2 regions of the Sedimenticola selenatireducens genome follow, and region 2 is predicted to be linked to the other one. Evidence: predicted binding sites of a transcription regulator. Region 2 holds the regulator's gene; the other holds the start of a gene.

Region 1 (4,603 bases), on a different contig from region 2:
CGTGATGAACGGCAGACCCGGTTGCGTCAGGTACTGAAGAAACCGGGGGACAGTCTGCTTTATATCTATGACTTCGGCGATGCCTGGGAACATCGGGTGGTGCTTGAGGAAATTCTGCCCTACGACCTGTCGCAGCCGCTGCCGGCCTGTTGTTATGGCGAGCGCGCCTGTCCGCCCGAGGATGTCGGAGGTCCGCCCGGTTATGATGAGTTTCTGGAGGCGACGGCCGACCCCTCGCATCCTGAACATGACTATATGATCCGCTGGATTGGGGGCGAGTTCTTCCCCGATCTGTTCGATATCGATCTTACCAATGAACTGTTGCGGGAGAGTCAGCTCCGCATGGTCTGATGCCGGATTCAGTGAATGGTGGGCATTCGCTTGAGCGGTTCTATCAGGCTCTCCAGTCCGTTAATCTTGATCTCCAGGGCCAGCGCCATCAGCCGCCCCAACTGTCCCTCCGGAAAACCCTGATTGGCAAACCAGATGAGATAGGCTTCCGGCAGGTCGATCAGCGCGCGTCCCTGGTACTTACCGAATGGCATCTCCATCTTGGCCAGTTTGATCAGGTCTTTTTTATCGAACATGGATTGGTCGGGTTCCGCTTCAGTCCGGTTTGACCGGTTTCACGGTTTTTCGGGTCAGGGGTTTATGCCCGGCCTCGCGTGGGGTGTCGGTCGTTCCGCCAGCGCTCGGTTTACGCCGCTTGCCGATATTTTTCTGGTCGCGCAGGCGCTGCTTGGGTTTCCTGGCTTGATTCTTCTCCGCCTTGTCAGTGGCTGATTTCTTTTTACCGCCAGCCGCCTTGCCGGAATTTTTCAGTTTTTTCGGGCCCCGGTACTTGCCTGCTATCTCCTGGATGGTGCGCCGCTCAAATTCATGTTTCAGGTAGCGCTCGATGCCAGTCATTAGGTTCCACTCCTGGTGGGCGATCAGCGAAATTGCCAGACCCTGTTTTCCGGCGCGTCCGGTACGGCCGATGCGGTGCACATAATCCTTGCCGCTGCGCGCCATATCGAAATTGATCACCAGATCCACGCCCTTGATATCCAGCCCGCGCGCGGCCACATCGGTGGCCACCAGGACCTTGATGGTTCCCTGGCGCAGGAAGGCCATGACCTGGTTGCGTTCGTCCTGGCTCATGTCGCCGTGCAAAACTCCGGCCCGCAGCCCTTCATTTCGCAGTTCCGGCCCCAGTGCGTCGGCCTGCAACCGGGTGTTGGTGAACACCAGCGCCTTGTCGTAGGTCTCGTGCTGCAGCAGCCAGGCGAGCAGGCTTCTTTTGTGGATCTTGTCATCGGCCGGAATGATCTGCTGGATGATGTTGCCATGGCGATCACGTACCGTGCTGAGGGTGATGGTGGCAGGATCACGTAGCAGCGTGTCGGTCATGCCTTTCAGTCCGCGGTGACTCAGGGTGGCGGAAAATAGCAGCGTCTGGCGTGCTTTGTTGCATTGCCCGGTGATTGTCAGGACATCCTCGCTGAAACCCATGTCCAGCATGCGGTCGGCCTCATCCAGGACCAGTACCTCCAACTCGCTGAAGTCGGGCGTGCCCTGTTCCAGGTGTTCCAGCAGCCGGCCCGGGGTTGCCACGATAATCTCCGGGTTTTTGCGAAACAGGGCGCGCTGGTATTTGAATGATTCCCCTCCGGTGATCAGGCCGATCTGCAGCCGGGTGGAACGGGTCAGCTTTTGCCCCTGTTTGATTATCTGGTGGGCCAGTTCCCGGGTCGGCACCAGGATCAGCACCCGGGTTCCGCTCCCGGGAGCCGTCGTGTTCAGCAAATGATCCAGGGTCGGCAGCAGAAAGGCGAAGGTTTTACCGCTGCCTGTCTCGGCGCTGGCGATCAGGTCCCGCCGCTCCAGCGCTACCGGTATGGCCTGTTGCTGAATGGGGGTCGCCTCACTCAGCCCCAGGGCGTCTAGAGTCTGGAGCAGGCGGGGGTGGAGCGGGAAGCTGGATAACAACGGAATCACCTTGAGCGCAATAAAACGAAATTGCCGGCTATTGTAATTCATTGCCGGCGAAATGTTGGGAGAAATCGATGCGCGATGGTGCAGGCCGGTCTGTGTGATAATGGGGGCCAGGCGACAGGGCGTCCCGCGGATGCCAGTCCAAACCCTGAGTGATACCACCATCCGGGATGAAGCAGTGAATCAGTATGATGTGATTATCATCGGCGCCGGCGCCGCCGGCCTCATGTGTGCGGCAACGGCGGCGCGGCGCGGCCGCACTGTATTGCTGCTGGACAACAGCCGTAAGGTGGGCAAGAAGATCCTGATGTCCGGTGGCGGGCGCTGTAACTTTACTAATCGTCATGTGGAAGCGGGCAACTATATCTCGCAAAATCCCCATTTCTGCAAATCGGCCCTCAAGCGTTATACCCAGTGGGATTTTATTGCGCTGGTCGAGCGTTACCGCATCGCCTACCACGAACGGGACCATGGGCAGCTGTTCTGCAATGAATCGGCCCGGCAGATCCTTGACATGTTGTTGGCGGAATGCGATCAGCCGGGTGTCACCTTGCGAACCGGTTGTGAGGTGCTGGAGATCAGCCATGCAGCAGAGTATCGGCTGAACACAAGTCAGGGCGACTTTGGCTCGGCCTCCCTGGTGGTGGCGACTGGTGGTCTGTCCATACCGAGCATGGGGTCGAGCGGATTCGGCTATGCCATCGCCAGGCAGTTCGGTCTGAATGTGTTACCCCAGCAGGCTGGGCTGGTGCCCTTTACCTTCAGCGATCGAATGAAAGAGGTGACTACGCGTCTGGCGGGTATTTCGCTGCCGGTGAGCATGTGCACCAGCGGTCACGCCTTTTCTGAACAGTTGCTTTTCACCCATCGGGGGTTGAGCGGACCGGTGGTGCTGCAACTCTCCAACTACTGGCATGCGGGCGAACCGGTGACGATAAATCTGTTGCCGGAAATGGCGGCGGATGAGTGGTTGTTGAATCTGAAAAAAACCCACCCAAGGGGATTATTGAAAAATCTCCTGGCCAAACAGTTGCCCAAGAAACTAATTAGTGAATTGATCATGCTGTACTGGACAGAGTGGTCACAGCGGCCGGTTTCGGAAATACCGGACCAGGTGCTTTGCCAGATCGCCGGGCAGTTGAATGGCTGGACCCTGAAACCGGCGGGCACGGAAGGGCATCGAACGGCCGAGGTGACCCTGGGTGGGGTGGATACCGATGAACTCTCTTCAAAGACCATGGAGAGCAGACGCCGGCCGGGCCTGTTTTTTATCGGTGAGGTTATGGATGTGACCGGACACCTGGGTGGTTTCAATTTTCAATGGGCCTGGTCATCGGGTTATACCGCCGGTCAGTTTGTCTGATCTATTGTTCCCCGGAAGTCAATATTCAGAAGCATGTATTGATGTACTTATCTTTATCCCGAACAGGAAATTTGATTTAAGTTTCAATTGCAATTGTCGCTACCTCCTTACGTGCCCGCTGAAGTTCTGGCGGCAAGCTGCGGGACCGTTGTCGATAACAGATTCCTGTTTGTTCCCGAATACTGACAAATACCTCATGATCAATCCGGATTGCCGGCTGGGATATTTCTAATTATGAAGATCAAAACAAAACTGACTGTTGGTGCCAGTCTGCTAATGCTCATTCCTGTGGTGGTTGTATGTGCGGTTCTGGGCTGGGTGGCCGTTGATAATGGTCGTCAGGCGTTGGAAACCAAGGCGCAGAATCAGATGATTGCGCTCAGAAACAGTACGCAGAAAGCAATCGAAAACTATTTCTCCACGGTGCAGGCACAGATCGTAACGCTGTCCGACAACCGGATGATTACCGATGCACTGAACTCCCTCCCTAATGCCTACCGGCTTTACCAGTCAAGCGTGGAGGCGGCAGGAGATGCGGGTGCGGCCAAGCTGGGTGCTATGCGTCAGGAGCTGCTGGCCCACTACAACGGTGCATTTGCCGATGAGTACCGGAAACAGAACGGTGGCGGCACCTTTGATGCCGGCAACTGGCTGGAAAAGCTGAGTGAAACCGGGATCACCCTGCAGCATGCCTACATTGCCGCCAATCCCAATCCCCTGGGCGAAAAGAGCAAGTTGATCACGCCAGATGATGGTTCACTGTATGAGGTGATGCACAAAAGATTCCATGAATCACTGAAGGATTATCAGGAGCGGTTTGGTTATGCGGATATCTTCCTGGTCGATTCAAAGACCGGAGAAGTGATCTATTCCGTGGCCAAGAAGGCGGAGTTTGCCACTTCACTGCTGGAGGGACCGTTTGCCGGGACCGGTCTGGGGCAGGTGTTCAAGCAGGCCAATGAAGCAGATGACCCGGGCTTTATCGCCATGACCGACTTTTCCGCTTATACCCCCTCTTACGACAACCAGGCGGCGTTTGTCGCCTCGCCCGTGTTCAATCGCGGCAAGCGTCTCGGCGTACTGATTTTCCAGCTTTCGGTTGACCGGCTTTCCGGCATCATGACCCATGACCGCAAATGGGCCGAAGTCGGCCTGGGTGAGTCGGGTGAAAGTCTGATTGTTGGAGCGGATTATTCACTGCGTAACGACAGCCGCTTCCAGATTGAGGATGAGACCGGTTATCTGGAGAGCCTGCGCCAGACG
Region 2 (4,603 bases):
GCTGGTAGACAAGAATCAGGGTGGCCAGTTGATGAACCGCATCAAGGGTGTGCGTAAAAAACTGTCCCAGGAGTTGGGTTTCCTGATCCAGCCGGTGCATATTCGGGACAACCTCGATCTCAGTCCCGGCGGCTACAGGATTTCGCTGAATGGTGTAGTCATCGGTGAGGCGGAGATCTATCCGGACCGTGAGTTGGCGATCAACCCCGGTCGGGTTTTCGGTACTTTGCAGGGCGTGGCCACCACCGATCCGGCGTTTGGTCTGGAGGCTGTCTGGATCGACGCCGCGCAGCGGGATCAGGCGCAGACGCTTGGCTATACCGTGGTGGATGCCAGTACCGTCGTCGCCACCCACCTGAGCGAAATACTGCAATCCCATGCCCATGAGCTGATCGGTCACGAAGAGGTGCAGCAGTTGATGGAGGTGCTCGGACGAAGCGCCCCCAAGCTGGTGGAGGATCTGGTGCCTGCGATCCTGACACTGGGGCAGCTTTTGAAGATTCTTCAGAACCTGCTCGCTGAGGGCGTGGCCATCCGTGATATCCGCACGATTGCCGAAACATTGGCGGAGTATGCGCCGCAGAGTCAAGACCTCGGCGCTTTGACTGCCAAGGCGCGGGTTGCCCTTTCACGCTCAATCGTTCAGCAACTTGTTGGTCCTGTTGAAGAAATTCCTGTTGTGGTATTGGATCCTGGATTGGAACAGATATTGCAGCAGACCATTCAGCCTGCCCACGATGGGGGTGTCGGGTTTGAGCCCGGCCTGGCGGAACAGCTGCAGAAAGCGCTGGCTGAAACCGCCAACCAACAGGAGACAGCAGGACAGGAGAGTATCCTCCTGGTCGCAGCGCCGATCCGTATGTGGATGGCGCGTTTTGTCAAACACAGCGTACCAGGCATGAGCGTGCTCTCCTATAACGAGATACCGGACAACCGCAAGATCAAGGTGGTTGCCACGGTGGGCAGGCCAAGTGCAGAAACATAAGGCAGCCACTGCTAAACGATCGGACACTTCAGAATGGCGATGTAAACAAGCCGTTTGATCGGGAAGCTGGCTGCGGGGAAAGTCAGGTATGAAGATTAAACGCTTTTTCGCACCGGATATCAGACAGGCATTACGACAGGTTCGTGAGGCACTGGGCTCCGATGCGGTCATTCTGTCGAATAAGAAGGTCGATGGGGGAATCGAGCTGGTGGCGGCCATTGACTATGACGCCGCGGCTTTCACTCCCTCGCCGGCGCCACAGCCAAAACCTGCACTCAGCCCGGTGCAACCGCTCCGCCAGAAGAGGACGCCAGCTCCTGTGGCAGACGAGCCGGCCTCGACCGTGGCCTCTGTTTCAAAGCTGAAGGAGCAGGTGATACCCAAGGTGGAGTGGAGCCAGGACCCGGTGCTGGTAGAGATGCGCCAGGAGATGAAGGCGTTACGCCGCATGATGGAGAATGAACTCTCCGGCCTGAGCTGGCGTGAGATGGGTGATCACAGACCGGAAACCCGGGATCTTTTCAGAAAACTGATGGGACTATCGATCAGTCCCGATATCTGCAGCCAACTGGTGGAGAGTGTCACCGATGTCACCAGCGCCGATCAGGCCTGGAGAAAGGCGCTCTATTATCTCGCCACAAAGATGGAGACGGTCGGGGATGATCTGCTTGAGCAGGGGGGAGTGTTTGCCCTGATCGGCCCTACCGGGGTCGGCAAGACCACCACGGTGGCGAAACTGGCGGCCCGGTTTGCCCTGCGTCACGGCACCCATCAGATAGCACTGATCTCCACCGACAACTACCGTATCGGTGCCCAGGAGCAGTTGAACACCTATGCCCGAATCCTGGATGTGCCGGTGCGCTCGGCGGGTACCCGCGAAGAGTTGGCGGTTGCTCTGAACGGTCTGACAGGCAAGCGATTGATCCTGATTGATACGGCGGGTATGAGCCAGCGCGATGTTCGACTCAGTGAACAACTCTCCATGCTGGACGTGGCCGGGCAGGGCGTGCGCAGTTTTCTGACCCTGTCCGCCGCAACCGACAACTCCTCGCTGGAACAGACGATCAGTGCTTTTGGCGCGGCCAGGCCTGAGGCCTGCATACTCACCAAGGTTGATGAGGCCGGTTCGCTTGGTGGTGCTCTGTCGGCATTGATACACAAGGAGTTACCCCTGGCGTTTGTCGCAGACGGCCAGAAGGTGCCGGAGGATCTGCATCTGGCCCGTTCACACACCCTGGTCAGCAAGGCGGTAGCCTGCAGCACCGGGGGGGGAGAGTATTCAGATGAATACCTGGCACTGGCGCTTGGAGGTGCGAGAGCAAATGCTCATGGCTGATGCAATAACAGATCAAGCAGCAGGATTAAGACGTATGGTTCAACCTACACCCGTACGAGTAATTGCCGTTACCGGAGGTAAAGGAGGCGTCGGAAAGACCAATATCTCGGTCAATCTGGCGGTCTCCATGGCTGAGATGGGGCGTCGAGTGATGCTGCTGGATGCCGACCTCGGACTGGCCAACATTGATGTGGTGCTTGGACTGCATCCACAGTATGACCTGTCCCATGTGTTGAGTGGTGAGCGCTCCCTTGAGGAGGTAGTGCTGCAGGGGCCTGCGGGCATCCGTGTGGTGCCGGGTGCCTCGGGTGTGCAACAGATGGCCGAATTGAGTGCGGCTGAGCATGCCGGATTGATCCGCGCCTTCAGTGATGTCGGCAATGATCTGGATGTGCTGATTATCGATACGGCGGCGGGTATATCGGATACGGTGGTCAGTTTCAGTCGCGCGGCCCAGGAACTGATCGTGGTGGTCTGTGATGAGCCGGCATCGATTACCGATGCCTACGCCATGATCAAACTGTTGAATCGCGAGTATGGTCTGGATCGCTTTCGTATCCTGGCCAATATGACGCGTACAGCCGAAGAGGGGCGCAACCTGTATAACAAGATGTGCCGTGTCACCGACCAGTACCTGGATGTTATGCTTACCTACATGGGCAGTATTCCATACGACGAAAACCTCAGAAAGGCAGTGAAATCGCAAAAACCTGTGGTTCAAGCCAACCCTCGCAGCCATATTGCAAAAATATTCAAGAATCTGGCGCAAAAGGCCGATAACTGGCCTGTACCGGATGGTGCCAGCGGGCACCTCCAGTTCTTCGTGGAACGGCTGATTCAATATACAAGCCAGGGCGGGGAGATGGGCCGGTGAGTGGACTAGCGAGTTATACCGCGATTCAGGAGATGGATGCCGATACCCTGGTTAACCGGCATGCCCCGCTGGTCAAGCGTATCGCCTACCACCTGATGAATCGCCTGCCGCCCAACGTACAGGCGGATGATTTGATACAGGCCGGGATGATCGGGCTGCTTGAGGCGAGTAGAAATTATGACCCCAGCCAGGGAGCCAGTTTCGAAACCTACGCAGGGATTCGTATTCGTGGCGCAATGCTGGATGAGATCCGGCGCAGCGACTGGACGCCCCGTTCCGTGCATCGAAAGGCGAGGATGGTAGCCGATGCCATGCGCTCTATTGAAAATGAGCAGGGACGTGATGCCCGGGACGTGGAAGTGGCGGAAGTGCTGGATATGAACCTGGTTCAGTACCATCGTATCCTGCAGGATGCGGCGGGCTGTCGGATCTTCAGTATTGAAGAGCTGCAGGCAGTGGGTGAATTGCCCATTGACGGCGGTGACAGTCAGGCGGGGGGGCTGTTTGACGGCATGCAGAAGGATGCCTTTAAAAAGGCCCTGGCAGAGGCGATTGCCGGCCTGCCGGAGCGGGAGAGATTGGTAATCGCACTTTATTATGATGAGGAGATGAACCTGCGAGAGATTGGGCAGGTTCTTGGAGTTAGCGAATCAAGGGTATGCCAGATACACAGCCAGGCCACCCTGCGGTTACGCGCCCGCCTTGCAGATTGGTTATCCGATGCAGATGAGCTCTGATCGGTCTATGAAAACGAATAACGGCATCGAGTTTGGAGGTTGCCTTGAATAAAAACATGAAGATTCTCATTGTGGACGATTTTTCCACAATGCGACGGATTATTAAGAATCTGCTTCGGGATCTGGGATTCACCAATACCCAGGAAGCGGACGATGGTAATACCGCCTTGCCCATGTTGCAGTCAGGTAACTTTGATTTCCTGGTAACGGACTGGAATATGCCGGGCATGACCGGGATTGATCTGCTGAAAGCGGTGCGGGCAGACCCCAACCTGGTCAAACTTCCGGTGTTGATGGTCACTGCCGAATCGAAGCGTGAGCAGATCATCGAGGCGGCCCAGGCGGGCGTCAATGGCTATGTAGTCAAGCCATTTACCGCGGTGACGCTGGAAGAGAAGATCAGCAAGATTTTTGAACGTGTAGGCAGCTAACCGGCAGCATGACGAATCGGTCTGGAGAAATAAATGGACAACGATGAACGTCTGATGCTGGCGAAGCAGCTGGTAGAGCATCTGGAGGCAGGGAATGAAGCTGAAGCGACACATGTCAGTTCCCTTCTTACCGAAGGTGTCGAGAGCAAACTGTTTCTGGAAGTTGGGCGCTTGACCCGTGAGTTGCATGAAGCGATCAATGAGTTCCTGCTTGACCCGCGCATCAATGAAATGGCCCAG

What was found. Region 2 encodes FliA, which starts transcription of late flagellar genes. Its sites were predicted from a motif close to GCTAAAGTTNNNNNNNNNNCNGCCGATA; they were not measured.
Region 1: the regulator FliA is predicted to act here: its motif matches at 3,415-3,442, upstream of ACHZBF_RS14225 (methyl-accepting chemotaxis protein).

What each region holds. Positions count from the first base shown of each region.
Region 1 covers NZ_CAXXYC010000004.1:672,384-676,986, reverse strand. Annotated here, with positions in the region: gene ACHZBF_RS14245 (plasmid pRiA4b ORF-3 family protein) at 1-351, shown strand, start outside; gene ACHZBF_RS14240 (DUF3820 family protein) at 360-587, opposite strand; gene ACHZBF_RS14235 (DEAD/DEAH box helicase) at 607-2,022, opposite strand; gene ACHZBF_RS14230 (BaiN/RdsA family NAD(P)/FAD-dependent oxidoreductase) at 2,111-3,340, shown strand; gene ACHZBF_RS14225 (methyl-accepting chemotaxis protein) at 3,575-4,603, shown strand, end outside.
Region 2 covers NZ_CAXXYC010000003.1:244,664-249,266, forward strand. Annotated here, with positions in the region: gene flhA (flagellar biosynthesis protein FlhA) at 1-985, shown strand, start outside; gene flhF (flagellar biosynthesis protein FlhF) at 1,074-2,321, shown strand; gene ACHZBF_RS04825 (MinD/ParA family protein) at 2,356-3,195, shown strand; gene ACHZBF_RS04830 (RNA polymerase sigma factor FliA) at 3,192-3,932, shown strand; gene cheY (chemotaxis response regulator CheY) at 3,989-4,363, shown strand; gene ACHZBF_RS04840 (protein phosphatase CheZ) at 4,397-4,603, shown strand, end outside.